One region of the Kitasatospora sp. NPDC089913 genome, then DNA from elsewhere that is predicted to be linked to it. Evidence: riboswitches for the same ligand, from Rfam matches in the RefSeq annotation. Region 1 holds a riboswitch; the other holds the start of a gene.
The links. Region 1 has a riboswitch for cobalamin ahead of ACIPYS_RS13485 (cobalamin biosynthesis protein). Riboswitches for the same ligand answer to the same signal wherever they lie in the genome.
Positions count from the first base shown of each region.

Region 2: another riboswitch for cobalamin. It lies ahead of ACIPYS_RS29460 (peptidase); the one in region 1 lies ahead of ACIPYS_RS13485 (cobalamin biosynthesis protein).

Region 1 is NZ_JBIVGI010000007.1:76,751-91,044, forward strand. Features, by position in the region: gene ACIPYS_RS13465 (CDP-alcohol phosphatidyltransferase family protein) at 1-244, shown strand, start outside; gene ACIPYS_RS13470 (hypothetical protein) at 336-1,838, opposite strand; gene ACIPYS_RS13475 (S9 family peptidase) at 2,154-3,269, opposite strand; gene ACIPYS_RS13480 (helix-turn-helix domain-containing protein) at 3,439-4,185, opposite strand; cobalamin riboswitch at 4,449-4,648, shown strand; gene ACIPYS_RS13485 (cobalamin biosynthesis protein) at 4,751-5,722, shown strand; gene ACIPYS_RS13490 (cobyric acid synthase) at 5,719-7,233, shown strand; gene ACIPYS_RS13495 (putative cobaltochelatase) at 7,230-9,407, shown strand; gene cobO (cob(I)yrinic acid a,c-diamide adenosyltransferase) at 9,414-10,019, shown strand; gene ACIPYS_RS13505 (cobyrinate a,c-diamide synthase) at 10,083-11,534, shown strand; gene ACIPYS_RS13510 (M6 family metalloprotease domain-containing protein) at 11,752-13,233, shown strand; gene ACIPYS_RS13515 (sensor histidine kinase) at 13,487-14,294, opposite strand, start outside.
Region 2 is NZ_JBIVGI010000023.1:141,040-155,333, reverse strand. Features, by position in the region: gene ACIPYS_RS29465 (M4 family metallopeptidase) at 1-987, shown strand, start outside; cobalamin riboswitch at 1,290-1,429, shown strand; gene ACIPYS_RS29460 (peptidase) at 1,534-2,667, shown strand; gene ACIPYS_RS29455 (hypothetical protein) at 2,726-3,196, shown strand; gene ACIPYS_RS29450 (hypothetical protein) at 3,243-3,965, opposite strand; gene ACIPYS_RS29445 (NAD(P)-dependent oxidoreductase) at 4,148-5,206, opposite strand; gene ACIPYS_RS29440 (glycosyltransferase) at 5,468-6,685, shown strand; gene ACIPYS_RS29435 (RNA polymerase sigma factor SigF) at 7,279-8,307, shown strand; gene ACIPYS_RS29430 (STAS domain-containing protein) at 8,850-9,233, shown strand; gene ACIPYS_RS29425 (hypothetical protein) at 9,585-9,860, shown strand; gene ACIPYS_RS29420 (hypothetical protein) at 9,857-10,300, shown strand; gene ACIPYS_RS29415 (hypothetical protein) at 10,555-10,779, opposite strand; gene ACIPYS_RS29410 (SRPBCC family protein) at 11,034-11,414, shown strand; gene ACIPYS_RS29405 (hypothetical protein) at 11,577-12,038, shown strand; gene ACIPYS_RS29400 (hypothetical protein) at 12,205-12,624, shown strand; gene ACIPYS_RS29395 (hypothetical protein) at 12,780-13,088, opposite strand; gene ACIPYS_RS29390 (type 1 glutamine amidotransferase domain-containing protein) at 13,595-14,155, shown strand.

The DNA.
Region 1 (14,294 bases):
CCGGATCGAGTACCCGAAGCCGCAGGGGCTGCTGGCCACCGCCACGCTGTGCTGGATCGTGGTCTCGATCGGCTGCCTGGCGGCCTGGGCGACCGGTCTGCCGGGCGGCGACAACCTGCTGCACATCGGCGCGTTCGCGCAGATCGCGCTCGCCGCGATGGCGCCGCTGCTGGTGATCCGCCGCAAGGTCGGCCAGAAGGTCGGCGACGTGCGGGCCCGCCGCGCGGAGTCGCGGATCGGCTGACGACCGCCGCAGGACATGCGGAAGGGCCCGGCTCCCCTCGGGGAGCCGGGCCCTTCCGCATGTCCTGGCGCCGTCCGCGCGAACCGCTCGCTCAGGCACCGCCGCGGTGCACGCTGAACGCCGAGCGGCGGGCCGCCCGGGCCACCGCCGGGTCCGGGTGGACGCCGGAGACGGCCGTCAGCACCGAGGCCGCCCGGGGGTGCCCGGACTGCCGGGCCCGGGCGAACAGCCGCACCGGATCACCGGCCGAGGCGCCCTCGACATGGCCCACCAGAAGTTCCGTTTCCCCGTGGTCCAGCACGGCCGCGGCGGTGTCCACCCAGAGCCAGGCGGCGTCCTCCGCGCCCAGCACGTCGGCCGGCGAGACCCCCTCGTCCGAGCGCTCGGCCAGCCACAGCAGCGCGTACGGGCGCAGCACCGGCTCGTCGACGGCGGCCCGGACGGCCTGCTCGGCGGTGGATCCGGCCACCCTCAGCGCCTCGAAGGCCAGGCCGCGCACCAGGGCGTCCTCGCCCTGCGCGGCCTCCAGCAGCTCGGCCACCGCCCGGTCGGCGGGGCGGGCGGCCAGCCAGGCCCGGTACTCGGCGCGGGCCGGGCCCGGCGAGTAGTCGGCGCAGGCGCTCAGCAGTTCCATCGCGCTCTGCTCGATGTGGCCGGCGGCGGTCTGCGCGACGGTGCAGATCTCCTCCAGCTTGGCCCGCACCGCCCAGTGCCCGAGCGGCGAGAGCTCGGCCGCGTTGTCCTCGCGGACCAGCGCGCCGACGGCGGCCAGGCCGTCCAGCATCCAGTCCAGGACGGCGGCGACGTCGGCCGGCGAGGCCGGGGTGTCGATCTGCGGCTCGCGGCAGGTGCCGCGGACGGCGGAGACGGCGGAGGCCGCGTGCGGGACGGGCGAGAGGCCGAAGGCGCCCTCGCCGCCGCCGACCCGCCGCTCGTCCAGGCCGCGCCGGAGCAGTTCCAGCAGCTCGACGTCGGCGACCGGGCCGTCCACCAGGTGCAGGAAGGAGAGCAGCTGGGGCGCCTGGTCGACGGCCTGCCCGGCGAGGACCGCGAACACGCCGCGCAGGGCGGCGGGCGGCACCGGGGCGAGCAGGGTCCAGGCGTCGAACAGGGTCGACCAGCCGCGGATCACCGCCTCGTCGTCGTGCTCCCAGGCGTGCAGGCGCCAGCCGGGGACGGCGCCGCCGTCGCGGGGCTCGACCAGGCCGACCAGCAGGGCCTGGCCCCAGGCCTTGGCGGCGGCGCCCACCGTCATGGCGAGGGCGCGGCCGGCGGCGCGGGCGTCCTCGGGGAGCAGTTCGCCGCGCTTGTCGACCTCCTCGAGGTCGCCGGCCCAGCGGGCGATCCGGACGGCGTCGACCAGCATCCGGCGGGCCAGCGGGGCCAGCTCGGCGGGTGCGGGGAAGCCCTCCGGGACGGGGACCCGGCCTCGGCCGGGGGCGGGGGCGGGGCCTCGTCGGCGGGGTACGCCCTGGCTCCCCGGCCTCGCGCCGGCGGGGCGGTGGGCCGTTCCGGGGAGACGGGTCACCGTCGCGCCGGAACCGTTGGTCGGCGGGAGCGGGGCATCACGGTCGCGCGGATTCCGAGACGTCACGTCGAGCAGTCTTCCCCTTGTACCGGCCTTCTGTCACATCCGGTTGTCCGCGCGGGGCGGGGCGGGGGCGCGGGGGGATCGACAAGATCGGGCAACAGAGCCCAAACCGACTGGCTTGATCTTTGTGGCGGGTCCATGCCAGGTGGGGCGGCCCGGAGGGGCCGGTGGTCCGGAGGGGGTCCCGGGCGGCCCGCGCGCCGCCCTCCGTCCGCCGGCCGCTCACCCGCTCCCCCCGGCTCCCCGGCCCCGCGCGACGCGGCGGGGAGCACCCGGCGGGGTCGGAGCCGGGGCGGCGGGGGCGACGGGGGCGGCGGCTCAGCAGAAGGGCGTGAGCCAGCGGCGCAGGGTCTCGGAGTAGCGGTCCGGGTCGGTGTTCCACAGCGCGGCGTGGTCGCCGCCGGGAAAGGCCTGGAGGTTCACCAGGGACGGACGGCTCGCGGCCAGCCGCTCGGCGGCCCGGAACGGCGCCACCGGATCGTCGGGGCCGTGCAGCACCAGGGTGGGCACCCGCAGGTCGGTGCCCTCCGCGAGACGGGCGAAGTCGGCCAGATCCACGCCGGTCCGGCCCTCGGCGGCCAGCGCGCCGAGTTCGGCGGCCGCGCCCCGGTACCCGGCCCTGGCCGCGCCCCGGCGGGCCGTGGCCGGCCAGTCCAGCACCGGGGAGTCCAGGACCAGGCTGCTGACCGAGGAGGCGAAGTCCGAGCGGGCGGCGGCCTGCAGGGCCATCGTGGCGCCCAGCGACCAGCCGTACAGCACCACCCGGCCCGCGCCGCCGTCCAGGGCCAGCCGGATCGCCGCCTCGACGTCCCGCCACTCCGTCTCGCCGAAGTGGCCCAGGCCGTCGGGGGAGGCCGGCGCGCCCGCGTCGCCCCGGTAGCTGACCGCCAGCGCGGGCAGGCCGAGCCGCCGCAGCACGGGCAGGACGGGCAGCACCTGGGCGCGGTCGGCGTCCGGGCCGTGCACCAGGATCACCCAGGTGCCGCGCTTGCCGTCCAGCCACCAGGCGGGCAGCGCGCCCAGCTCCCCCTCGACGGCGGTCTCGCCGAAGGTCAGGCCGAGGGCCGAGGCCGGGTCGCCGAGGTACACCCGCGGGGTGAAGCGGACCTCGGTACCGGGGGCGAGGGTGCCACGGTCGGCGCGGACCAGGCGGCGGGTGACGCCCCGTTCGTCGCGGTGCAGGACCTCCTCGACGACGGCGTGCCCGTCCTCCCCCCACTCGACGGCCCAGCGCCCGGGGCGCTCGCTCTCCGCGCTCCGGGTGAAGGTGATCCGCCCGGCCCCCAGGCTCTGGACCACGACCGGGCCGGTCCGCTCCCGGGCGGCCCCGGCCGGGCGGACCATCCGCTCCGAGGCCCGGCGGCCGATCACCAGGACGGCCGCCCCGGTGCCGACCGCGGCGGCCGCCACGGTGGCCGCGATTCCCCAACGCATACTCGCTCCCCGCTGCTCGGTTCTGGGCCGACCGGTGTCCGGACCCACGTCACAGCCCAGTCCACTGGCCGCGACCCGGCCGGGCCAGCAGGACACGGCCGTACGGGTTGCCGCGCGGGGAGGGCCGCACCGGGATCGTCAGAACGAGAGTGCCAGAACGAACGCCGGATCACACGGGGATCGCGGGCTCCCGTCGGGCCAGCAGCTCCCAGAAGTGCTCGACCGGCGGGCCCCCGGCCGCGGACGGCGCGGCCGCCCCCTCGGCGGGCCCCCAGCCGCCGGACCCCCAGTGCGCGGGCACCTGCCGCTCGTCCTGGAGCACGGGCAGGACGGCCTCGAGGTCCGCCCGGTCCACCGGCACGATCCGGACGATCGCGCCGACCTGCGCCTGCCAGCGGCCGTCCACGCAGCGCCGCAGCCGCCGGTCCAGCTCCTCCCGGCGGCCGGTGGCCGCGACCAGCTCCCGCAGGGTCAGGCCCAGCACGTGCGCGAGCGCGGCCGTCGGCTCGGCGTCGCCGTCCCACTGGCCGGTGACCTCGGCCCGCCGGTACTCCCCGGCCGGGACGCCGATCCGGCGGGCCGCGCCGTCCTGGCTCAGTTCGCGGGCGAGCCGGAAGTCCCGCAGGCTCGCCGGGCGGACACCCATCAGCTGCTCGGGCGGGCACCACAGCGCCCGGGCCAGGGCGAGGAACTCCTCCTCGCCGGGGGGCGGACCGCCGTTCTCCCAGCCGAGGACGTGGGCCGGGAGCAGCCGGACGCCGTGCGCGGCCATCCCCTCGGCGACCTGCTCGGGCGTCAGGCCGAGGGCGGCGCGGTGGGCGCGGACGGCGGCGGGCGAGAACGGCACCGGGGGCGGCGGGGCGGGCGGGGCGGACCGGGCCGGACGTGCGAAGAGGTGGGAGCGCTGGGGTCGCATGGGTCCCGACGGTAGGCGCGGCGCCGGGTGGTGCCCCAGCCGACGAACGCACGAAGCGGGGCGGGCGCGCCGCCCGGCGGGGGTGGAGGATCGCACAGCGGGGCGCGGTCCGGCGGCGGGCGGCCTCGGAGGTAGCGACGGGGCACGGCGGGCCGCCGGGGCGGGTGGCGGACGGGTGCCGAGCGGGTGCCGGGGCGGGCACGGGGGCGGCCGCCGGGAGGGCCCCGGCGTGTGACCAACCCCTCCGCGACCTCGGTTGACTCCCCCTTCGGGCCCGTGATGGGATCCTTCAGCCATTACGGAGGCAAGCAGAGGAAGCCGGTGCGAGTCCGGCGCGGTCCCGCCACTGTCACCGGGGAGCACGACCGGAGTTCAGCCACGGAGGGCCGTCAGCGGCCGCCGGAAGGCCCGGGAGCGCGTCCGACCCGGGAGCCAGGAGACTCTCGCCCCCGGTACGTCGATCCAGGGCGCGGACCCTGAGTGAGGACACGCACGCGATGCAGGCTGCCCCGCCGGGCCGGGACCTCCCCCCGAGCACTCCGCCGACCGCGCCACCCGCCCTCCCTTGCGCCCGCTGACCCGGGCCGCCGCGTTCGGCGCGGGCGCCGTCGCCGGGTACCTGGCCGACGCCCGGTTCGGCGATCCGCGCCGCGGCCACCCGGTGGCCGGCTTCGGCGGCGCGGCCGGTCGGCTGGAGCGGCTGCTGTGGCGCGACGACCGCGCGGCCGGCACCGCCTACACCGCGCTGTGCGTGGGCGCCGTCGCGGCCGGCGCGGTGGCCGCCGACCGGCTGCTGGCCCGACGGCCGCTCGGCCGGGCCGCGCTCGCCGCCGCCGCGACCTGGACGGTGCTCGGCGGCACCTCGCTGACCCGGGAGGCCCGCACCGTCGGCCGCGCGCTGACGGCCGGTGACCTGACGGCGGCCCGGGAACGGCTGCCGCACCTGTGCGGACGCGACCCGAGCGCCCTGGACGAGCAGCAGATCGCCCGCGCGGTGGTCGAGTCGGTGGCCGAGAACACCGCCGACGCCGTGGTGAACGCCCTGGTCTGGGGCGGCCTGGCCGGTACCCCGGGGCTGCTGGCGTTCCGCGCCGTGAACACCCTGGACGCGATGGTCGGTCACCGCTCGCCGCGCTACGCCCGGTTCGGCTGGGCCTCGGCCCGGCTGGACGACGTGGCCGGCTGGCCGGGCGCCCGGCTGACCGCGCTGCTGACGGTGGCCGCCGCCCCCGAACCGCGCACCGCCTGGCGGATCTGGCGGCGGGACGGCTCCGCGCACCCCAGCCCCAACGCCGGCCAGGCCGAGTCGGCCTTCGCCGGCGCGGTCGGCGTCCGCCTCGGCGGGACGCTCCGGTACGGCGATCGCACGGAGCACCGGCCGGTGCTCGGCGAGGGGCTGCGCCCGGTCGGGGTGGACGACATCGAGCGGGCCTGCGTGCTCTCCCGGCGGGTGGGCGCGCTGGCCCTGGGTACGACCGTCGCCGGGCACCTGCTGCTGCGGGCGGCGCTGATCAGGAAGCGGAGGTACCGGGCATGAGCAAGGCACTGCTGGTCGCCGGGACGACCTCGGACGCCGGCAAGAGCGTGGTCACGGCGGGCATCTGCCGCTGGCTGGCGCGGCAGGGGGTCTCGGTCGCGCCGTTCAAGGCGCAGAACATGTCGCTGAACTCCTTCGTCACCGCCGACGGAGCCGAGATCGGCCGCGCCCAGGTGATGCAGGCGCAGGCCGCCCGGGTCGAGCCGGAGGCGGCGATGAACCCGGTGCTGCTCAAGCCCGGCGCGAACGGCCGCAGCCAGGTGGTGCTGCTGGGCCGCCCGGTCGCCGAGGTCGGCGCGCTGGACTACCGCGAACGCAAGCCGCTGCTGCTGGAACGCGCCCTGGAGTGCCTGGCCGACCTGCGCCGCCGCTTCGACGTGGTGGTCTGCGAGGGCGCCGGCTCGCCCACCGAGATCAACCTGCGGGACCGGGACATCGCCAACATGGGCCTGGCCACCGCGGCCGGCCTGCCGGTCGTCGTGGTCGGGGACATCGACCGCGGCGGCGTGTTCGCGGCCATGTACGGGACGCTGGCGCTGCTGTCGGCGGAGGACCAGCGGCACGTGGCCGGCTGGTTCGTCAACAAGTTCCGCGGCGACGCACGGCTGCTGGCCCCCGGGCTGGAGATGCTGCGGGAGCTGACCGGGCGTCCGGTGCTCGGCACCCTGCCGATGCTGCCGGACCTCTGGCTGGACGCGGAGGACTCGCTCGACCTGTCCACCGTCGTCGACCGGACCGCCGCGCGCGGCCCGCTGGGCGCCGACGTGCTGCGGGTGGCGGTGCTGCGCTTCCCCCGGCTGTCCAACTTCACCGACCTGGACGCGCTCGCCCAGGAACCCGGTGTGCTGGTCCGCTGGGCCACCAGGCCGGAGGAGCTGGCCGACGCCGACCTGGTGGTGCTGCCCGGCACCCGGGCCACCGTCGCCGACCTCGGCTGGCTGCGCGAGCGCGGCTTCGAACCGGTGCTGAGGGCCCGGGCGGCGGCCGGGCTGCCGGTGCTGGGCGTCTGCGGCGGCTACCAGATGCTGGCCGGCTCGATCGTCGACGAGGTCGAGTCGAAGGCGGGCCCGGTGGAGGGCCTCGGGCTGCTGCCGACGTCCGTGCGCTTCGGCGTGGAGAAGGTGCTCGGCCGGCCCGTCGGCGAGGCGTTCGGGGAGCGGGTCGAGGGCTACGAGATCCACCACGGCATCGTCGCGGTCGAGGGCGGCGAGCCGTTCCTCGACGGCTGCCGGGTGGGTTCCGTCCTGGGCACCACCTGGCACGGCGCGCTGGAGAACGACGGCTTCCGGCGCGCGCTGCTGCGCGAGGTCGCGACGGCGGCCGGCCGGGCGTTCGTCCCCGCGCCGGACACCTCCTTCACCGACGCGCGGGAGGCCCGGCTCGACCGGCTGGGCGAACTGATCGAGGAACACGCCGACACCGACGCGCTGTGGAAGCTGATCGAGGGCGGGGTGCCGGCGGCCGGATCGCTGCCGTTCCTTCCGCCCGGAGCCCCTGGGGAGCATGCATGAGTGACGTCCGATACCCGTTCACCGCGATCGTCGGCATGGCCGACCTGCGGCTCGGCCTGCTGCTGAACGCCGTCTCCCCGGCGGTCGGCGGGGTGCTGGTGCGCGGCGAGAAGGGCACCGCCAAGTCGACCATGGTGCGCGCGCTGGCCGGGCTGCTGCCCTCCATCGCGACCGTCGACGGCTGCCGCTTCGCCTGCGACCCGGCCGGCCCGGACCCGCAGTGCCCGGACGGCGCGCACGGCGGAGGCACGTCCTCGGAGCGCCCGGCCGAGCTGGTCGAGCTGCCGGTCGGCGTCTCCGAGGACCGGATCGTCGGCTCGCTGGACCTCGAGCGCGCGCTGTCCGAGGGCGTCAAGGCGTACGAGCCGGGGCTGCTGGCCCGGGCGCACCGCGGCGTGCTCTACATCGACGAGGTCAACCTGCTCCAGGACCACGTGGTGGACCTGCTGCTGGACGCCGCCGCGATGGGCCGCTCCTACGTGGAGCGCGAGGGCGTGTCGGTGCGGCACGCGGCGCGCTTCCTGCTGGTCGGCACGATGAACCCGGAGGAGGGCGAGCTGCGGCCGCAGCTGCTCGACCGGTTCGGCCTGACGGTGGAGATCGCCGCCACCCGGGAGCCGGTGGAGCGCGCCGAGGTGGTCCGCCGCCGGCTCGCCTACGACGCCGACCCGGCCGCCTTCGCCGGCCGCTTCGCCGCGGACGAGCGGGCGCTCGCCGACCGGATCACCGCCGCCCGCGAGCTGCTGCCGCAGGTGGAGCTGACCGACGCCGCCCTGCGGCAGATCACCGCCGTCTGCGCGGCGTTCGAGGTGGACGGACTGCGCGCGGACATCGTGATGGCCCGGACCGCCGTCGCGCTGGCCGCCTGGGCGGGCCGGACCGAGGTACTGGCGGAGGACGTCCGCAAGGCCGCCCGGCTGGCGCTGCCGCACCGGCGGCGGCGCAACCCCTTCGACGCCCCCGGGCTGGACGAGGAGCAGTTGGACCGGGTGCTGGAGGAGCACGCCGAGCCGGAGCCCGAGGAGCCGCAGCCGCCGCAGGAGCCCGAGGAGGACCCGGACCCGGAGGGCGGTCCCGAGGGCGACGGCCCCGAGGGTGACGGCCCGCAGGACGGCGGCCCCGACGGCGGCGGTGGCGGCGGCGCACCCGAGCCGTCCGGCCAGGACGGCCCCGACGGCCCGACGGCCGAGGCGCCGGACGCCCCGGCCCAGGACGACGCCCCGGCCCCGCAGCCGGTCCCGCTCCAGCCGCCGTCCCCCGCCCGGGAGACGGCACCGGTCGCGGCCGGCGACCCGTACCGGACCCGGCTGTTCGCCGTGGACGGCACCGGGCGCGGCGCCCAGGGCCGCCGCTCCCCCGCCGAGACCGACAGCGGTCACACCATCAGGGCCCGCCGCCCGCGCGGCCGGCTCGCCCGGCTGCACCTGAGCGCCACCCTGCGCGCCGCCGCCCCGCACCAGCTGGCGCGCGGCCGGTCCTCCCGGGCCCTGGTCCTGCACAAGGACGACTTCCGCGAGCAGGTGCGCCAGGGGCGGGAGTCCAACCTGGTGCTGTTCGTGGTGGACGCCTCCGGCTCGATGGCGGCCCGGCAGCGGATGACCGCGGTCAAGGGCGCGGTGCTGTCGCTGCTGATGGACGCCTACCAGCGCCGGGACAAGATCGGCATGATCACCTTCCGGGGCTCGGACGCCGAGCTGGTGCTGCCGCCGACCTCCTCGGTGGAGGTCGGCGCGGCCCGGCTGGAGTCGCTGCCCACCGGCGGCCGTACCCCGCTGGCGGCCGGACTGCTGCGGGCGCACGAGGTGCTGCGGGTCGAGCGGCTGCGCGACCCGGACCGCCGCCCGCTGCTGGTCGTGGTGACCGACGGCCGGGCCACCGGCGCGCGGGACGCCGTCGCGCGGTCGCACCGGGCGGCCGGGCTGCTGGCCGGGCAGGGCGTGGCGAGCGTGGTGCTGGACTGCGAGTCCGGCCCGGTCCGGCTCGGCCTGGCCCGCACCCTGGCCGACCGGCTCCGCGCCACCGCCGTGACCCTGGACGAGCTGCGCGCCGACGGCGTCGCCTCACTGGTCCGCGACAGCCGCGGCGGGAACCGTCCGAGCGGCTCCGCCTCTGCTTCCTCCGCTTCTGGTTCCTCTGCTTCCTCTGCTTCTCCTGCTTCGCGAAAGGCGGCCTGAGCCGACATGCCCAAGGGTGTCCCCGAGAGCGTTCCCGACGACGGCCTGACGACCCGCCAGCGCCGTACCCAGCCGATCACCGCCGTGCACACCGGGCCCGGCAAGGGCAAGTCCACCGCCGCGTTCGGCATGGCCCTGCGGGCCTGGAACCAGGGCTGGTCGGTCGGGGTGTTCCAGTTCGTGAAGTCCGCCAAGTGGAAGGTCGGCGAGGAGAACGCGCTGCGCGTGCTCGGCGCCTCCGGCGAGGGCGGCACCGTCGACTGGCACAAGATGGGCTCCGGCTGGTCCTGGATCCAGCGCACCGGCGAGATGGAGCTGGACAGCGAGGCGGCGGCCAAGGAGGGCTGGGAGCAGGTCAAGCGCGACCTCGCCGCCGAGACCTACCGCTTCTACGTGCTGGACGAGTTCACCTACCCGATGCACTGGGGCTGGATCGACCCGGCGGAGGTGGTGGCCGTGCTCAAGGACCGCCCGGGCAGCCAGCACGTCGTCATCACCGGCCGGTACGCGCCGGAGCTGCTGACCGACGCGGCCGACCTGGTCACCGAGATGACCAAGGTCAAGCACCCGATGGACGCCGGCCGCAAGGGCCAGCGCGGCATCGAGTGGTAGCGCGCCGGGTCCGTCGGACCCGCCGCGCGTCCCGGTAGTACCAGCGAGAGAAGCAGCAGCACCGTGAACATCCCCCGTCTCGTCGTCGCGGCGCCCTCCTCGGGCGCCGGCAAGACCACGATCGCCACCGGCCTGATCGCCGCGCTCGCCGCCCGCGGGCTGGCGGTCTCGCCGCACAAGGTCGGCCCGGACTACATCGACCCGGGCTACCACGGCCTGGCCGCCGGCCGGCCGGGCCGCAACCTGGACGCGTTCATGTGCGGGCCGGAGCGGGTCGCACCGCTGTTCCTGCACGGCGCGGCCGGGGCGGACGTGGCGGTGGTCGAGGGTGTGATGGGGCTGTTCGACGGTGCCTCCGGGCGCGGCGAGCTGGCGTCCACCGCGCACGTGTCGAAGCTGCTGCGGGCGCCGGTGGTGCTGGTGGTGGACGCCTCCTCGCAGTCCCGGTCGGTGGCGGCGCTGGTCCACGGCTTCGCCTCCTGGGACCCGGAGGTCCGGCTGGCCGGGGTGATCCTCAACCGGGTCGCCTCCGACCGGCACGAACTGCTGCTGCGCGAGGCCCTGGAGGAGGGCTCCGGGGTGCCGGTGCTGGGCTCGGTGCGGCGCTCGGCGGCGGTCGCCACGCCCTCCCGGCACCTGGGGCTGATCCCGGCGGTGGAGCGTTCGGCGCAGGCCCTGCGGGCGGTGGCCGACATGGGCGAACTGGTCGCCGCCTCGGTGGACCTGGACGCGGTGCTGGCGCTGGCCCGCACCGCACCGCCGCTGTCCGCGCAGCCGTGGGACCCGGCCCGCGAGGTGGCCGCGGTCGCCGCCGGCCCCGGTCCGGCTTCCGGTGCGGCCCCCGGTCCGGCCTCCGGTGCGGCCTCCGGTGCGGCTTCCGGTGCGGCGCGGCCGAGGATCGCGGTGGCCGGGGGTGCGGCGTTCTCCTTCTCGTACGCCGAGAACACCGAACTGCTGACCGCCGCCGGCGCCGAGGTGGTGCCCTTCGACCCGCTGCACGCCGACACCCTGCCGGAGGGCACGGCGGGCCTGGTGATCGGCGGCGGCTTCCCCGAGCTGTACGTCCGGGAACTCAGCGCGAACGGGCAACTGCGGGCGGCGATCGCGGCGTTCGCCGCCGCGGGCGGACCGGTCGCGGCCGAGTGCGCCGGACTGCTCTACCTCGGGCGGGAGCTGGACGGCCTGCCGATGTGCGGAGTGCTGGACACCTCGGCCCGGATGACCGAGCGGCTGACGCTCGGGTACCGGGAGGCGGTCGCGCTGCACGACTCGGTGCTGGCTCCGACCGGCGCGCGGCTGCGCGGGCACGAGTTCCACCGCACGGTCTGCGAGCCCGGCGCCGGCGAACGGCCCGCCTGGGGCTGGCGACTGCCGGACGGCCCGCGCACCGAGGGATTCGCGGGCGCGCCGGGGGCGCCGAACATTCACGCTTCGTATCTGCACCTGCACTGGGCGGGATACCCGCAGCTCGCCGCCTCCTTCACTGCGGCCGCCGCCGCGCACCGGGCCGGCTGAGCGGGCCGGCGGCCGGTCCGACGGCCCTTCGGGTCTGGTGCTTTGGCCGTCCGGAGCGTCAGAATAGGGACAGACAACCGCATATCGTCCTTTTCGCAACCGGTACCGGCCAGACCCGACCGCCTTTCGGCGAGCCGACCGATTGCCGGCGACCGCCCACTCGGCGGGGCGCCGAACACGCCCCGGCGGGGCGAGCAGGCTCGAAGGAGCCGTCACCATGCGTTACACCTTAACCCCGCTGCATCACCGTCCCACCGCCCATGACCGTCCGCACCCGTGCCCTGTCCCGCTGTCACCGGCCGCGCTGGACGAGCTGCATGACGAGTACCGGGACCTGATCGACTCCCGGCGCCTCCCGGACGGCATCTCCTTCGCCCAGTACTACCGCGTGCTGCGGACCCAGTGGCGCGGCGAGAACGTCGTCGGCCTCGACGACGGCGCCGTCCGGCCCGGTCCGCGCGGCGACGCCCAGCTCATCGACCACCCGTCGGAGAAGCTCAAGGGCGTCGTCCCCACCCTGGTGCTGCTGGTGGACTTCCCCGACCAGCCGCACGACCCGGCCCGCACCGTCGAGCACTTCGAGCAGTTGCTGTTCAGCTCCGGAACGTTCCCGACCGGCTCGATGCGCGACTACTACCGCCGCGTCAGCGGCTTCGACCCCGCCGCCCCGGCCGCCGGGGGCATCGACGTCCAGGGCGAGGTGCACGGCTGGTTCCGGCTGCCGAACCCGCTCTCCTTCTACGCCAACCACATGTCCGGCCAGGACTCCGGGGCCTTCCCCCGGAACGAGGTGGGCATGGCGGCCGAAGCCGTGAAGCTCGCCCTCGACAACGGCGTGACGTTCCCCGAGAAGCTGGACGTCCTGGGCGAGGGCGCCGTCACGGCGCTGTTCGTCGTCCATGCCGGCCGCGGCGCCGAGGCCGTCCCGAAGGTCCAGCGGCCGGACGCGCTGTGGAGCGCCAAGTGGGCCTTCCAGCCCGGCTTCCCGACCGATTCGAGCCTGACCGTCCCCACCTTCCTCACCGTCCCCGAGGACTGCCGGGTCGGCGTCTGCTGCCACGAGTGGGGCCATCTGGCCGGCCGCTGGGCCGACTTCTACGACACCGGGGACCCGAGGGTGGAGGCCGTCTCCAACGGCCTCGGCGACTACTGCCTGATGGCCTCCGGCTCCTGGGGCGGCCCGGACCAGGCGCACGCCGGCGACCGGCCGGTGTACCCGAACGGCATGCTCCGGATGTTCCACGACTGGACCCGCCCGCAGCGGATCACCAGCACCACCAAGGACATCGCCCTGCGCCCGGTCTCCGAGGGCGGCGACATCCTGACCGTCCGCAGCCCGCGGATGCACCCCAAGCAGTACCTCGTGGTCGAGTACCGCCGCCAGAGCGGCCAGGACGAGTTCCTCCCGGACCAGGGCATCGCCGTCTACGTGGTGGACGAGTCCGTCGACAACGTCAACGACGAGAACCGCCTGGCCATCGAGCTGATGCAGGCCGACGGGCGGCGCGACCTGGCGGACTCCCTCGTGCCCAACCGCGGCGACCAGGACGACCTCTACCCGTCGCTCGGCAACAACCTGCTCGGCGAGCACAGCACCCCGGCGCTGAACGAGCCGGGCGGCGCCTGGAGCGGCGTCACCATCGAGGTCGCCGGGACCCCGGGGGACGACCGGATGGAGGTCAGCGTGACCGTCGAGTGAGCGTCACCGTCGGGTGAACGTCGACGGAGTGCTCGACCGAGCCGTCGAACAGGACCACCCGCTCCGCTCCGGGAGCGTCCGAACGACCGTGGGCCGCCCCGGAGCGGACCGGGACGACCGCCGCCCCGCCCGCCGTTCCGGGCAGCGGCCCCGCCGGTGGCTCCGGCGCGGCCGCTCCGGTACGGACCGAGAGGCCGGCCCGGGCAGCGGCGGCGGTCCCGTCCCCCTGAGCCGTCCCGGACGCCGGGACGGCTCAGGGGGACGGGTCACGGGGACGGGTGTTCACCGGGGGCGCGTGTTCACCGGGGGCGGGACCGTCCTCGGCATCGGCATCGGCATCGGTCGGGAGGTGGAGGGTGGCGACGGCGCCGCCGGTGGGGTGGTTGGTGAAGGTCAGGGAGGCGCCGATGACGCGGGTGTGGCCCTGGGCGATGGTGAGGCCCAGGCCGTGGCCGCGGCCGCGCTCGCGGACGCTGGTGCGGAAGCGCTGGGGGCCGTCGCGGAGCAGTTCGTCGGGGAAGCCGGGGCCGTGGTCGCGGACGGTGAGCCGGTGGCCGTCGACGTGCAGCAGGATCGGGCCGCCGCCGTGGCGGTCGGCGTTCAGGAGCAGGTTGCCGAGGATGCGGTCCAGGCGGCGCAGATCGGTGCGGACCGAGGCGTCCGCCGCCATCTCCACCTCGACCTCCAGCCCGGTCAGCGCCACCGTACGGCGCACCGCGCGTTCCAGCGGCACCGCCGAGAGGTCCGGCAGTTCGGCGTCGGCGTCCAGCCGGGACACCTCCAGGAGGTCCTCGACCAGGGCGCGCAGCGCCTGCACCCGGTTCTGCACCAGCTGGGTGGGCCGCCCCGGCGGCAGCAGTTCGGCCGCCGTGACCAGCCCGGTCAGCGGGGTGCGCAGCTCGTGCGCGACGTCCGCGGTGAACCGCTGCTCGTCCTCCAGCCGCCGGTGCAGCTCCCGCGACATGAGGTCGACCGCCGCCGCGAGGTCGGCCACCTCGTCCCGGCCGTCGACGAGTTCGCCGATCCGGGTGTCGGTGCGTCCGGCGGCGATCCCCCGGGCG
Region 2 (14,294 bases), on a different contig from region 1:
CCGGACGTCGCGGCCGGCCGCTGGGTGGCGGCCACCGCGGGCGAGGGCGCCAAGGGCAGCATGGCCGTGTACACGGGCGCCGTCGCCGGCTCCGCCGAGCCCGCCCGGCTCAGCGCGGAGGACGGCCGCTCGCACGGCTGGCCCGCGACCGACGGTACGACGGCCGCGTGGGTGGCGATGGGGCCGGGGGCCGACGGTGGTTGGGGCATGGAGGTGCTGGCCCGGCCGCTCGACGGTGGCCCGGCGCGCAGCGTCCAGCGCGGCGCGAACCAGTACTTCGGCGATGTCCGGGTCTCCGGTGGGGACGTCGCCTTCCTGATGACGGACTACGCCACCGGCCGCGGCGGGCCGGTGCTCTCCCGCGCCGGCGCCCCGGCGGTGCCGATCGCGCTGCCGGAGGGCCACCGGGCCTCCGCCCTCGCCTTCCGGGACGGCCTGCTCGCCTGGACCGAGAGCTGGCAGGTCGGTGAGCGGACGGTGAGCGCGCCGACGGTCTACTCGCTCGCCGCCGGCAAGGTCGTCGCCCAGTACGTGGTGGACGACGCGAACGCCGCCGCCGGGACCGAGGTCGGCAGCACCCGACTGGCCGGTGGCCGGCTGCTGTGGGTCGAGACCCCCTTCGACCGGACGAAGGGCAGCACGATCCGCTCCGGCGCGCTGGACGGCTCCGGGGTGAGCGACCTCCTGCCCGCGGGCCCGAGGCTCGGCACCGGCACCGAGCCGCGCCGGATCTCCGGCCTCACCGCCTCCGACCGGGCCGTCACCTTCGCCGAAGCCGCTCGCCCGGTGACGGGCGGCACCAGGAACACGGACCTGCCCAAGCTCTGGCAGCTCCCGCTCACCGGCGGCACCCCGGAGCGGATGTCCTGCAACCGGGGCGGCCAGTACTCCCCGGTGGCCGACCGGGGGACCCGGGTGGTCTGGCTGGACGCCACGGCGGGCCGTACCGACCTCGTCGTGCGCGAGCGCGCGGCCGGCACCTGCTGACCGAAGGCGGCTGCCCCGGGGACCCAAGGGCTCTCGACCCCGAAGCCCGGCCCCCGTCCGCCCCGGTCTCCCGCCCGGCCGCCGCATCCCTGCGGCAGCCGGGCGGGTCCTTGCCGTGACCGGACCGCCGCTCCCGCCGCAGCAGGCTCGTCGCCGAAGTGCTGGTACCGACGACCCGCCTGTGCGGTCCAGGTGACGGACCACCGCCCGCCGGTCCCGGCGGCCCGGGCCGCTGAGGTCCTGTCAGCCGAGACCCGGCGACGGCGATCCGACCTCGAACCGGCCTTGACCCTCTCTCGGCCGAGCCGACATCATGAGCCGTCATGTTCTGACTCCGCCGTCGGGGGAAGTCCGGTCGAATTCCGGCGCTGACCCGCAACGGTAGGCCGCCGACGGCAGTCGGTGGCGAGCCCGAGTACCCGTCGGCGGAGGCGTGTCCCCTCCTCCCGTCGTGGTCTGCGGCCAGGGGCTCCCGGAGCCGTCGGGCGGTCCGTCCCGCGCGGTCGCCGGCGGTCGCCCGTGCGCCCAGGCCCGGAAAGGCCTCGCATGTCCGACTCCGCGCTCCGCCGCCGCCCGCTCCGCCTGCTCGCGATATCCGCGCTGGCCCTGACCGCCACCCTCCCCGCCGCCACCGCCGCCCAGGCTGCCGCGCCCGTCCCGGCCGTCACCGCGCCGGCCGTCACCGCTGCGGCCCCGGCCTCCGGCGACAACGCCACCACCTACCGTCCTGACGCCGCCGCGGCCGGCTGGCTCGCGCGCCAGCTGGTCAACGGCGACCACTTCGAGTCGGTCTTCGACGGCACCGCCTACCCCGATCAGGGCCTCACCATCGACGCCGTGCTCGCCTTCGCCGCCGCGGGCAGCGCCGACCAGGCCGCCGCCCGCGCCACCGCCTGGCTCGCCCGCCCCGACATCCTGAGCGGCTACCTCGGCGACGGCACCACCGAGGCCTACGCCGGTGCCACCGCCAAGCTCCTGCTGGTCGTCGAGGTGCGCGGCGCCACCCCGTCGGCCTTCGGCGGCGTCGACCTGCCCGCCCGGCTGCGCTCCCTGCTGACGCCGAGCGGCCGCTTCTCCGACCGCTCCCAGTGGGGCGACTACAGCAACGCCTTCGGCCAGTCCCTCGCCCTGATCGCCCTCCAGCGCACCCCCGGTGGGGTACCGGCCCCGGCCGTCGACTTCCTGGCCGCCGCCCAGTGCGCCGACGGCGGCTTCCCGGTCTCCTTCGGGCAGGCCACCTGCACCGCCGACGCCGACGCCACCGCGCTCGCGGCCCAGGCGCTCGCCGCCACCGGCCGCAGCGCCAAGGCCAAGGCGGGCCTGGACTGGCTGACGGCCCACCAGAACACCGACGGCGGTTTCGCCGCGGCCGGTGCCACCACCTCCAACGCCAACAGCACCGGCCTGGCCACCTCCGCCCTGCTCCCCGGCGGACGGTTCATCAGCGGCCTCAAGGGCTGGAGCAGCCTGGTGAAGCTCCAGCAGGGCTGCTCGGCCGACCCCTCCGTGCGCGGCGCCGTCGCCTACGACGCCAGCGGCTTCAACCCCGCCAACGCCGCCCGGGCCACCGCTCAGGCCGTCCTCGGCCTCTCCGGCCAGGGCCTGGCCGGCCTCAGCGCCCACGGCGCCCGCCCGTCCGCCCCGACCCTGGCCTGCCCGGCCCCGGCCGTGCGCCCCTGACGGTCGCCCGCCCGCCCGTGACCCGCACTGCCGCCCGCCACACCCCAGGAGCACGCCCATGACCACCTCCGTCCACCCGGCCCGCCGTACCCTCGGCGCCTTCGCCACCGCTGCGGCCCTCACCGCCGGCCTGCTCGGCGTCTCCACCGCGACCGCCCCGCAGGCGCAGGCCGCAGCCTGTTCCGGCACCTCCGGCGTCACCGTCGTCGTCGACTTCACCGCCCTCGGTGGTGGCATCGAGACCGGCTGCGCCCCGGGCGACCCGGCGAGCGGCCTCGCCGCGATCACCGGCGCCGGCTTCTCCTACTCCTTCCACCCGCGCTTCCCGGGTTTCGTCTGCAAGATCAACGCCCTGCCGACGACCTGCACCAACCCCACCGGCACCGCCTACTGGTCGTACTGGCACGCCCCGCACGGCGGCCCGTGGTCCTACAGCAGCCTCGGCGCCGGCTCCTACAACCCGGCCCCGGGCGAGGTCGAGGGCTGGTCCTTCGGCGCCGGTGCCCAGCCGGGCATCACCGCGCCCTGACCCCGGCCCCGCTCTCCCCAGGGCGCGGTCCGGCCCGGACCGCGCCCTACCGGCCGGGCGTCCTCGGGGCCTCCAACTCCACGTGGTGGACGGTGAAACCGCCCTGCAGCACCGGGGCGAACGGCGCCGGAGCCATGCAGGTGCCGACCACCGGTTGGTAGGGCTTCTGGTCGGCGTCCAGGTCGAGATTGGCCACGCCCCAGGAGAATCCGAGGCGGGCGCCGTCGCGGCCGCTGCCCTGGTAGACGCTGAGACCGATCCGCTCCTTGCGGTTCTCGGTGTCCGAGCCGATGACGGCGGTCAGGGTGGCGACCGGGCCGCCGGTGCTCAGGCAGTCGACCTCGGCCTCGGCGCTGTGGACCTCGCCGGTGGCGGCCACGCGGTGGGAGTAGCGGACCGTGCCCACGGCATCGGTGGGCAGCCCGTTCGGCGAGTTCGTCCCCGGGAGGGGGCGGGAGTAGGGCTTCGCGCGGGCGTCGACGGTGAACCGGATCTCGTCGTCCGGGGAGAAGGCGTACGAGATCCGGGCGCTGCCGCTGACGCTCGCCGTCCGCTCGGGCCGGTCGCCCCGGCCGGCGGGCCCGGACTCGCCGGACAGGGAAACCGTGGACACGCCGTCCGTGGACAGGGTGTCGGCGGAGGCCGGCGCGACGCCCGAGAGGGCGGCGAGGGCCAGCCCGGCGGCAGCGGCAACCCGTGCGGTCCGAGCAGCCCGAGCGGCACGTGCGGTCCGGACGGCGGCACGGTTGTGGGTACGAATGCGGAACATGGTGGGTCTCCCTCCCCGGCGGCCCCGTCGGCCGCCCTCTCGATGCCCCCAATCCTGGTCGCGGCACCCCCACCCGCACATGTACCGATCGGCACATCTACCGAGCTCGCCCGGCGGCTCCACCCCTGCCGAACGGCAGGGTCGGAACCGACGACCCGTCAGCCGGTCAGCCGGTCAGCTCGTCAGCCCGTCGCCACCGGCACGCCCTCCGGCCGACCGGCCAGCAGCGCCGCCACGTGGTCGGCGCAGCGGACGGCGGCCTCGGCCATGGCACCGCGGGTCATCCCCGCGACGTGCGGCGTCAGCAGGGCGTTCGGGAGCCCGAAGAGCGGTGAGGCGAAAGCGGCGTGCTCGTGCTCGAAGGTGTCGACGGCCGCCGCCGCGAGCGGGTGCCCGGGATCGCGCAGGGCGTCGGCCAGGGCCGCTTCGTCGACGATCCCGCCCCGGGCGGTGTTCAGCAGGACCGCGCCCGGCCGCACCGACGCCAGTTCGCGGCGGCCGATCAGTCCCCGGGTGCGTGCCGTGAGCGGCAGGTGGACGGACAGCACGTCGCTGGTCGTCAGCAGTTCGGTGAGGGAGCCCGCCCGCCGGACGCCGTCCTCCTCGGCCGCCGGGCCGCGGCCGAGGCCGAGGACGGTCAGGCCCAGGGCGCGGGCCCGGCCGGCCAGTGCGCGGTCGGTCCGGCCGAGGCCGAGGATGCCGAGGGTCAGTTCGGACAGGGCCCGCGACGGTGACGCCGGAGTGCGCCAGTCGCCCCGGTGCGAAGCCGCGTTGTGCTGCACGAGGTCCCGGCTCAGGGCGAGCAGCTGGGCCAGGGCGAACTCGGCGACCGCGTCGGCGTTGGACCCGGGCGTGTGGGTCACGGCGACCCCGAGGCGGGCGGCCGCGCCGAGGTCGACGTGGTCGGTGCCCGCTCCGGCCCGGCCGATCACCCTCAGCGCCTCGGTCGTGCCGGCGGCCGTGGCGGCGAGGAACCCGGCGCGCATCGGCACCCCGGCCCGGGACTTGACGGCCCGGTGCCCGCCGTCGCGCAGGGTCGCGGCGATCAGGGCGGCCTCGTCGAAGGGGTCGAAGTCGGTGAAGGCCACCCGTCCGTCCCAGTCGTAGCGGGCGCGGGCCGGGTCCGCGACCCGCCGCAGGTTCAGGGTGACCTCCAGGCCGTGGCCGAGCAGCCGCTCCAGCTCCACGCGGAGCAGGTCCCCGGGCGCCGCGTCCAGCAACAGGATCCGGTTCCGTCCCACCGGGCCCCCGTTCCGCCCCACCGGGCCCCCGTTCTGCCCCGGCCGGATCCCCACGGACGCACGGCGACGCGGGGCGACGTGACGCGGTGCGGCACGGCGCGGCACGGTGCGGCGCGGTGCGGTTGCAACGAGGGGCGCGGGAGCTGATTGATGATCACTGCCGCTGCCAAGCTACCGCGCACCCGGGGGCTTGCCGCAAGGCCCCGGGGACGTCGGAGAATCACCGTCGAAACCGGAACAGGTGTGGCGGGAGGGGGCGGGATGCGTGTGGTGCTGTCGACGTACGGGTCGCGGGGGGACGTCGAGCCGATGCTGGGGCTCGCGGTGCGACTGCGCGAACTGGGCGCGGACGCAAGGCTCTGCGCGCCCTCGGACGAGGAGTTCGCGGCCCGGTCGGCCGCGCTCGGCGTCCCCGTGGTGCCGGTGGGCGACCCGGTGCGGGCGCTGGTGACCGGTGCGGCCCCGGCGGCGCCGGTGGACTTCCCCACCCGGGTGGCCCGGCTGACGGCGGCGTCCTACGAGGCGGTGCTCGGGCAGGCGGCGGCGGGCGGCGCGGTCGTCGCGACCGGGCTGTTCCCGAGCGCGGCCGGTGCCCGGGCGGCGGCGGAGACGGCGGGCGCCCGGTTCGTCTACGCGGGCCTGCAGCCCACCGTCCTGCCGTCGCCGCACCACCCGCCGTTCCAGTACCCGGGCCGGCCTGCGCCGCCCGCGGGGGCGGACAGCACGGAGCTGTGGGAGCTGGACGTCGAGAGCATGAACGCGCTGTTCGGCGGGGCGGTCAACGCGCACCGGACGGCGGTCGGCCTGCCGGTGGTGGAGAACGTCCGTGACCACGTCCTGACCGGGCGGCCCTGGCTGGCCACCGACCCGACCTTGGGCCCGTGGCTGCCGGCCGACCTCGACGTGGTGCAGACCGGCGCCTGGCTGCTGCCGGACCCGCGCCCGCTGCCCGCCGGTCTGACCGCCTTCCTGGACGCGGGCGAGCCGCCGGTGTACGTGGGCTTCGGCAGCATGCCGATGCGCGGGGCGGAGGACGTCGCCCGGCTGGCCGTCGAGCAGGCCGTCGCCGCCGGCCGCCGGGTGGTCGTCGGCCGGGGCTGGGCGGAACTGTCGGCGGGTGGGGACGGCGCTCCGGACGACCGTTTCGTGACCGGCGAGGTGAACCACCGGGCGCTGTTCGCCCGAGTCGCGGCCGTCGTGCACCACGGCGGCGCGGGCACCACCACGGCGGCCGCCCTGGCGGGTGCGCCGCAGCTGGTGGTGCCGCAGATCGTCGACCAGCCGTACTGGGCCGCCCGGGTCGCCGAACTGGGCATCGGGGCGGTGCACGACACGGCCGTTCCGACCGCGGAGTCGGTCGCCGCCGCGCTGCGGACCGTCCTGGCGCCGCGGACCCGGGGGCGGGCCGCCGCCGTGGCCGCCGCCGTCCGCACCGACGGCGCGGAGGTGGCCGCGCGCCTGCTGCTCGACGGGTGCTGACCCGCCCCCGGGCCGGTGCGGCGCGGGACCCGGGTACTCGGGGTCGCCGGCCGGATTGCCGTGCCGCGGCCCGGGCACCCGCCCGGTGTCCGGGGGGTGAGCACCGTGGTGCGGAGGTGGCCGTGATGGACGGACCGGGCCTGTCGAGCCGGGAACGCCGCATCCTGGCGGAGATCGAGGGCGACCTGCGGGCGGACCGCCGCCCGGCCGGGGCGGGACGAGCGGGTACGCCCGACGTCCGGTGACGCGTGGCGTGCCGTCCGGCCTACTGCCGGTGACGCCCGACGCCCGGTGACGCACGGTGTGCGGACCCGAGCCTGCAACAGACCCCGGTGGAACGGGGCCGGGAAACATCGAGGACCGGAGAACATTCAAGCCGACAAATCAGAATGAACCGCTCCATGTCGGGTACCAGAACCACCGGAGCGGTCGCACAGCACCGCACGCCGTTCCCGCGCCCGCACAGGGCGCCACCTGGACCGTCGCTTGAAGAAGCCGGGCAGAGGTCTTCGGGAAGAGGGGCCGCAGTGCGCGGGCGATCACGCCCTACCCTCTCGCGGTCCGAGGCGTTCCCGCTGCCCAGGAGAACCGCCGTGTCCACAACGATGTCGGACGTCGGCCGTCGGACCGACCCGCCGCCCGTTACCCCCGATGCCCTGCCCGCCGCCGCCGACGGCGTCCCCCAGGACGCCACCGCTGTCCCGCCGACCGACATCCCGTCGCCCTGGCACCCGGCCGACCCGCCGCCCGACCTGCCCCCGCGCCCGAGCGAGGCGCAGCTGCGGGCCATGGGCAAGACCGAGGCCCGCGAGCTGAGCGACGCGCTCTTCGACCGCCTCGCCGGCCTGGCCCGCGAGACCCACGCGTACAGCTACGTGCGCGGCACCATCATCGAGCTGAACATGCCGCTGGTGCGGTTCATCGCCGGCCGCTTCCGTCACCGCCCCGAGGACATGGACGACATCCTCCAGGTCGGCACCGTCGGCCTGATCAAGGCCGTCGACGGTTACGACCCGGGGCGCGGCGTCGAGTTCGTCACCTACGCCATCCCCACCATCGCCGGCGAGATCAAGCGCTTCTTCCGGGACACCTCCTGGCCGGTCCGGGTGCCGCGCCGGATGCAGGAGTGCTACCTCGCCGTGGCCCGTGGCTCGGACCGGCTGGAGCAGGAGCTCGGCCGGCTGCCGCACCCGGAGGAGATCGCGGAGGCGCTCGACCTCGACGTCGACGAGGTGGTCGAGGGTCTGATCGCGGGCCGGGTCTACCGGCCCAACTCCCTCGACGCCCCGCGTGAGCAGGACACCGACGAGTCGGGCAGCGCGCTGCTGGACCGGCTCGGCTCGTGCGATCCGGGGATCGAGCTCGCCGACTTCCGCACCGCCGTCCGGCCGCTCCTCCGGCAGCTGCCGCGGCGCGAGCAGACGGTGCTCGAAATGCGGTTCTGGGAGGACCGGACCCAGTCCGAGATCGCCGCGCGGATCGGGGTCTCCCAGATGCACGTGTCCAGGCTGCTCTCCGCCACCCTCGCCCACCTGCGCGAACAGCTGGACGACCGGGACGCGGCGGGTTGGAGCGACGACCCGGACGGTCCCGGGTCCTCTTCGGAGCAGGGTCGAGGCTGACTCCACGAGGCTGGTCCGGGCGGCCGACTCCGGGCGGCCGACTCCGGGCGGGGCGGCCGCACCCCGGGAGTCCGGAGGGCGCCGACCCGGTATCCGACGGACGGAACGGAGCAGACCCTCCGACCGGGAATTCCGGTGCTTCCTCGTGTTTCCGGCCCCCCGCAGCGGATACCCGCGCTGCGGGGGGCCGTCGGTACGAGAGAGGAGAGCGCGGTGGCAGCGGAGGTTCCCGACCGCGTTCCGGAGCGGCTCCGACCGTCTCCGCAGGCACCTGTCGGCAGCCTGACCTTCGGCGCCCGCCACGTGTGCCGTCGGCCGCGCCGTGCGCAGCGTCCGCAGCGTCCGCAGCGTCCGCAGCGTCCGCTCCGGCGTTCCCCGGCGCTCGCCGCGACCGGCGGTTCGATGACCACGGCCGCCGACGGTGCGCGCCGCCCGGTACCGAAGCGCCTGGACCCCGCACCGATCCACGGACCCGCCGCACGGGCCGGGCCCGGCTGCGAACGCGCCCGACCGGCCGCCGCGAACGAACAGGAGCATCCGTCATGACCCGCCGCCCGCCCCGCCCGCCCCCCGGGGCCGTCACGGCCGCCCCGGACCAGTCGGTCGGACTCACCGTCCGCACCCGGCCGTCGGCCCTCGGCACCGTGCTCTCGCTGCACGGAGAGCTCGACCTCGACACGGTGGCGGTGCTGCGCGAGGCACTCGACCGCGCTCCGGCCACCCCCGGCACCGTGCTCCTGGTCGACTGCGGCGACCTCGCGTTCTGCGACTCCACCGGCCTGTCCGCGCTCCTCGACGCCGCGGTCGGGGCACGGGAGCGGAAGACCCGGATCGAGCTGGCCCGGCTTCGGCCGATCGTCCGCCGCGTCCTCGAACTCACCGGCGCCATCGACGCGTTCACCCTCCGCGAGAGCCTGCCGCCGTGACCGCGCCCTGACCGCGCCGCGACGGTCGAACGTCCCGCTCGGGGGCACCGGTCGGACCTGCCCCGCCGGTGCCCGACCTGCACGTGTCGTGCCCGACCCGCCCGTGCCGTTCCTGGCCGCCTGCTCCCTACTGCTTGCCCGGCCCTCCGCCTGCCCGCTCGCCTAATCGCCTGCCGACGCCCCGCGTGGCGGCTGCCGTGCCGTGCGTGCTTGTGTGCAGGTCGTGGCGATGCCACGGCGAAACGGCGGTCCGACGTTCGCCGGGCGCCTTTCGGGGAAGCCGCAGGGCGGGGGACCGGACCGCGTAGGCGGAGAGGGAGGTCGGCGGGGATGAGGCGGCAAGGACGGATCGTGGCCGGGACGCGGTCCCGGGCGCTCGCGGTACGCGGGCGGGTGTGGGCGGCCACCAGCGGAGCGCGTCCACGGGCGCTGCCGACCCTGGGACTTCTGCCGCTGGTGCTGCTGGCCGCCGGCCTCGCCACCGACGCGGCGCCCGTACTGTGGGCCCTGATCGGCGGCTGGCTGCTGGCCCTCGGCGGCGCCGGGCTGCTGCTGCGGCGGTCGGCCGGGAGCGGTGACCGACCGGGAGCTCCCGGCTCCTCCGCCGCCGGGGCGGACCGGCGATGAGGACGGCGACGAGGCGACTGCCGCCGGCGGCCCGCGGACCGCTCTCCGTGGCGGTGCTGGAACTGGTCTCCGCCGGTCCGCCGGACGGGACCGCCCGGCCGGCACCGGCCGCCGGCGGCGACCCCTGGGGCCAGGACCACCAACTGGCCCTCCACCTCTGTTACGAACTGCACGACCGGCGCCTTCCCGGCGCGCATCCCGACTGGGAGTGGGACCCAGGACTGCTGGCCTTCCGGCAGTCCCCGGAACGCCCCTTCCTGGCCGCCCTCCGCGCCGAGGCCGGGCCGGTCCCGCCGCTCGCGGACCTGGTCGAGGACATGCTGAGCGCGACGGGCGGCGGCGGCCCGTCCGTCTACCTCCTCACGGAGGGCGAGCGCCGGCAGGCCAGGGAGTACCTGGTGCACCGCTCCCTCTACCACCTCGAGGAGGCGGACCCATAGGGGCCGAACGGCACGCCGTTCAGCGCGTCGGCCAGCGGCCGGGTGTCCATGCCGGGCGGCTGGCCGCCCGGCGCGCGGACAAACCCGTGACGGGAGGCGCGGGCGGGCCGGACCTGTCCGCACGGCCCCCCCGGCCGGGGCCGTCGCGCCCGATGTCGGGCGCACGAGGCCGAGCGGCCGACGGCGAGCGGTAGGTGTTCCGCCGTCGGTGCTCCGCCGTCGGTGTTCCGTGGCCGGCGCTCAGTGGCCGACGCTCAGTGGTCGGCGGCCGCCATGGTCTCGCGCACCGACACCAGGCACGGATCGCAGTAGCGGTCCGGCGCCCCTATCGGCGTCTCCACACCGTTCGGCACGACCCGGCGGGACAGCTCCAGCAACTGCCCGCAGAGCGCCGTCGACGCGTCGTCCTTCGACACCACGTGCCACATCAGACCGGACGGCTCCACCGCCGCATCGGTCTCGGCCCACATCTCGTACACGACTGCCTCCCTGAGCAGGGGTTGGGGCTCTCCCATGCAATCCCGGGCCGGGCCGGGCGGCCACCGGGTGTCACCCACTGGGGCGTTTCCCGACTGCGGAGGTTTGGCGTGCCCGTGGCCGGGGCAGACCGCTGGACCCGCCGGGGTCCCGAGGGTTACCGGCGGGACGTCGGGGCAGGCGCGCGGCCGGGGCCGGACGTGTCCGGCCCCGATCCGCAGCACCACCGGCACCACAACCAGCAGGGAGGCACCGGATGAGCACGGTGAAGGAATCGGTCGACGTCGACGTGCCGCTGCACGCCGCCTACAACCACTGGCGGACCAGCGTCGGGGGCGTCAGCCGCGAGTTCGACACCGAGATCGTCGACCAGCTCCCGGACGAGCGGATCGCCTGGCGGACCGTCGACGGCGACGTCGACCAGAAGGGCGTGGTCACCTTCAGGAGCATCGACGACGTGCACACCAGGGTCAGCCTGGCCATGGAGTTCCAGCCCGAGGGCCTGGCCGAGAAGGCCAATTCCGCCATGGGCAGGGTCGACCGGAGGGTCAAGGGCGACCTGCGGCGGTTCAAGGACTTCGTCGAGGAACGGGGACGGGCGGAAGGAGGCCGGCGCGGCCGCATCACCCCCGGCTGAGCCCCGGTACGGCCGCCGCGACACCGCCCCTGGTCCCGTACGGACTGGGGTGCCGTCGTGCCTCGCCCTGCCCGTGTCCGTGTTGCCGCTGCCTCCGGTGCCGCGCCGCTCCGCGCCCCGCGCCCGGTGGTTGTCCGCGGGCTCCCCGGGTAGGCGCCGGACGTGGAGCACAACGAACCCCCGGCGGACGTCGGCGCAGGCGCGGCCGACGCGTCCGCGTACGACATCTGCGACCACTGCGGCCTGGCGGTCCTCGCCGAGGACCTGCTCAGCGCGATCGTCCCCGACTCCTCGGCCGTCCACGTCTCCGATCCGGAGCTCGACGGCAGGCGGGTGGTGACGGCGTGCTCGGCCGGGCACCTGGCCGCGCTGGTCGAGGTCTACCGCAGCCGTCCGTTCGTCCCCGAGGAGCAGTACGCGGCCAAGGTCTGCCGCACGCTGGCCGACTACGACGAGCCGGTGCCGCTCGGCGTGGTCGCCGCCCTCAGCGGCCTGTCGGAGGACCAGGCCCAGCAGGGCGTCGACTGGCACAACGCCCGGGCCCAGGAGTGGCGCGCCCGCTACGGCGACCTGGACGGCGTGGGGGACGAACCGGACGGTCCTGCGGACCCGGGCGCCCCGTGAACCGGGCCGCCGTCGAACGGCGAGCGCCGCCCGGCCCCGGGCGCGCCGCGTCACGGGCCCGCCGCGGCGGTGCTTACGGCCGGCGTCGCACGCCTGTTTCGATCCGGGGACGACCGGGCAGACGGGCGGTGCCCGAGGCCGGCTCACCGAGGAGGCGTGCACGCGGATGTGGCTCATCGTCCTTGCCGTCGCGGTCCACTGCACCGGAGCTGCCGTCACCACGAAGGTGGCTTTCACCGTTCTGCGCAATCGCTACCTCCTGGCGGGTCGTGCTCCTGCGCCCGGTCCTGGACCAGGTGCCGGTTCCGCTCCGAGCGAGCAGGCTGCGGCAGCCGTGTTCGAACTGAGTGAACGACCGCAGGCCGAATGCCTCTCGCTCATCACCGGCCTGATCCGGCCGCTCTCCTTGCCCGCGCTCGCGGTCCGGACGGTGGGGCGCCGAGTGCTGTTCGCCCGGGAGCAGGGCCGGGAGGCAGCGGCGGCGGCGCAACGCCATGCCGTTTGCCGCGACCGCATCGACGAGCTGGAACGGTCGCTCGGGTTGGGTACGTACGCCGCTCCGCCCAACGGCGGCCCGCGGCGCTGAGACCGCTGCCCGGCGGAGCCCCTCCCACGCGTCGCACGGCGGCGCGCCCCCTCCGGAGCGCCGCCGTCGCCCCGACCCGGACGACCGGGGCAGGGCACGGGAAGGACGGCCGGACGCGCGGGCCGGGCCACCGGGTCGGTCGTGCCGGAAGAGCGTCAGGAGTCACCCGCGGGCCGGTGCGAGCGGCCGGGGGCCGGTGCGGCGAGGCCGGTGAAGAGGACGCCTCGGCCGCCGGGGACGGTCCGGATCCGTACGGCCAGCGGCGGCGAGAGCCAGCGGACGATGCTGGACGGCTGCGGACCGGTGGGCTCCGGCTCGGGGATCCGGGCGATGTCGTGGTGGCTCAGCGGGAGACTGACGGCGCGCTGCCCGTCGTGCAGGCGCAGCAGCAGGCGCCGCCGGTGGTCGCGGTGGATGCCCACCGCGAGGGCGGTCGCGGAGGCGGACTGGGCGGTGGTGGTCATGGCGGTCAGGTTTCCTCGGAGCGGGACGGCTCGCGGGTGCGGAGCCGCCGTCAGTGGGGGTGACGGGCCCTCCCACGGGCCCGGACAGGTTCCATCTTGGTGTCGGCCCGGCGATCGTGTGCGGAGCACGGCCGCCGACCGGTGCCCCGGCGGCCGTGCTCCGCACCCGCGGCGAAGAAGGCGGCACGTTCGTCCGGTGCGGGGTGCCTGCCCGGACGGGGACGCTGCCGCACACCCGCGCGCCACCCGCCCGGCAGGCCCGTGCCCACATGCGACGGTGCCGGGGCCACGGCCGGTCGCCTCCACCCGAACGGGGGGCGCCCGCACAGGCGAGGTGCACCGTCGGTGGCGGCTCGGCCGTAGTGCCGGGCGCTCCCGGTGTTCGTCGGAAACCCGGCGTGGGTGGGGCATGGTGCGGGGACCGCCGGGTACCCGCAGGGATCCGGGGCGCACCGCGCCCTGCCCGGCGCCCCGCCGTACGGGGCCGGCCGATTCGGAGGAGAACCATGACCCACCAGACCAAGGCCCTGGCCATCGTCACCAACTACGGCGTCGAGCAGGACGAACTCCTCGTCCCCGTGCGCCACCTGCGCGACGACGGCGTGCACGTCGACATCGCGGCGGCGGAGGCGGAGGTCGTCCACACCCTGGTGCGGGACAGGAAGCCCGGCGAGACGGTCGCCCCGACCCACACCCTGGGTGAGGTCGACCCCGCGGACTACGACCTGCTGCTGATCCCCGGCGGTACGGTCAACGCCGACAGCCTCCGCCTGCGGGGCGAGGCGGTGGAGCTCGTGCGTGCCTTCAGTGCCACGGGCCGCCCGATCGCCGCGATCTGCCACGGTCCGTGGCTCCTGGTCGAGGCGGGCGTCGTCGGGGGCAAGCGCCTCACGTCGTACCCGTCCCTGCGGACCGACCTCGCCAACGCGGGCGCCGAGTGGGCGGACGCGCCGCTGGTCGAGGACGACACGGGCGGCTGGCACCTGGTCACCTCGCGCAACCCGGACGACCTCGGCCCGTTCACCCAGGGCATCGACAGCGCGCTGCGCCGCGCCGCCGCGGCGTAGCGCGCGCGTTCCGGCGGTCGGCACCGTGCGGCCACGTCCGCCCGTGCCGCCCGCCCGCCCGTGCGGCCACGTCCGTCCGTGCCGTCCGTCCGCCCGTGCTGCCCACCCGTGCCGCTCACCGCAGTCGCCCGCCGTCGAC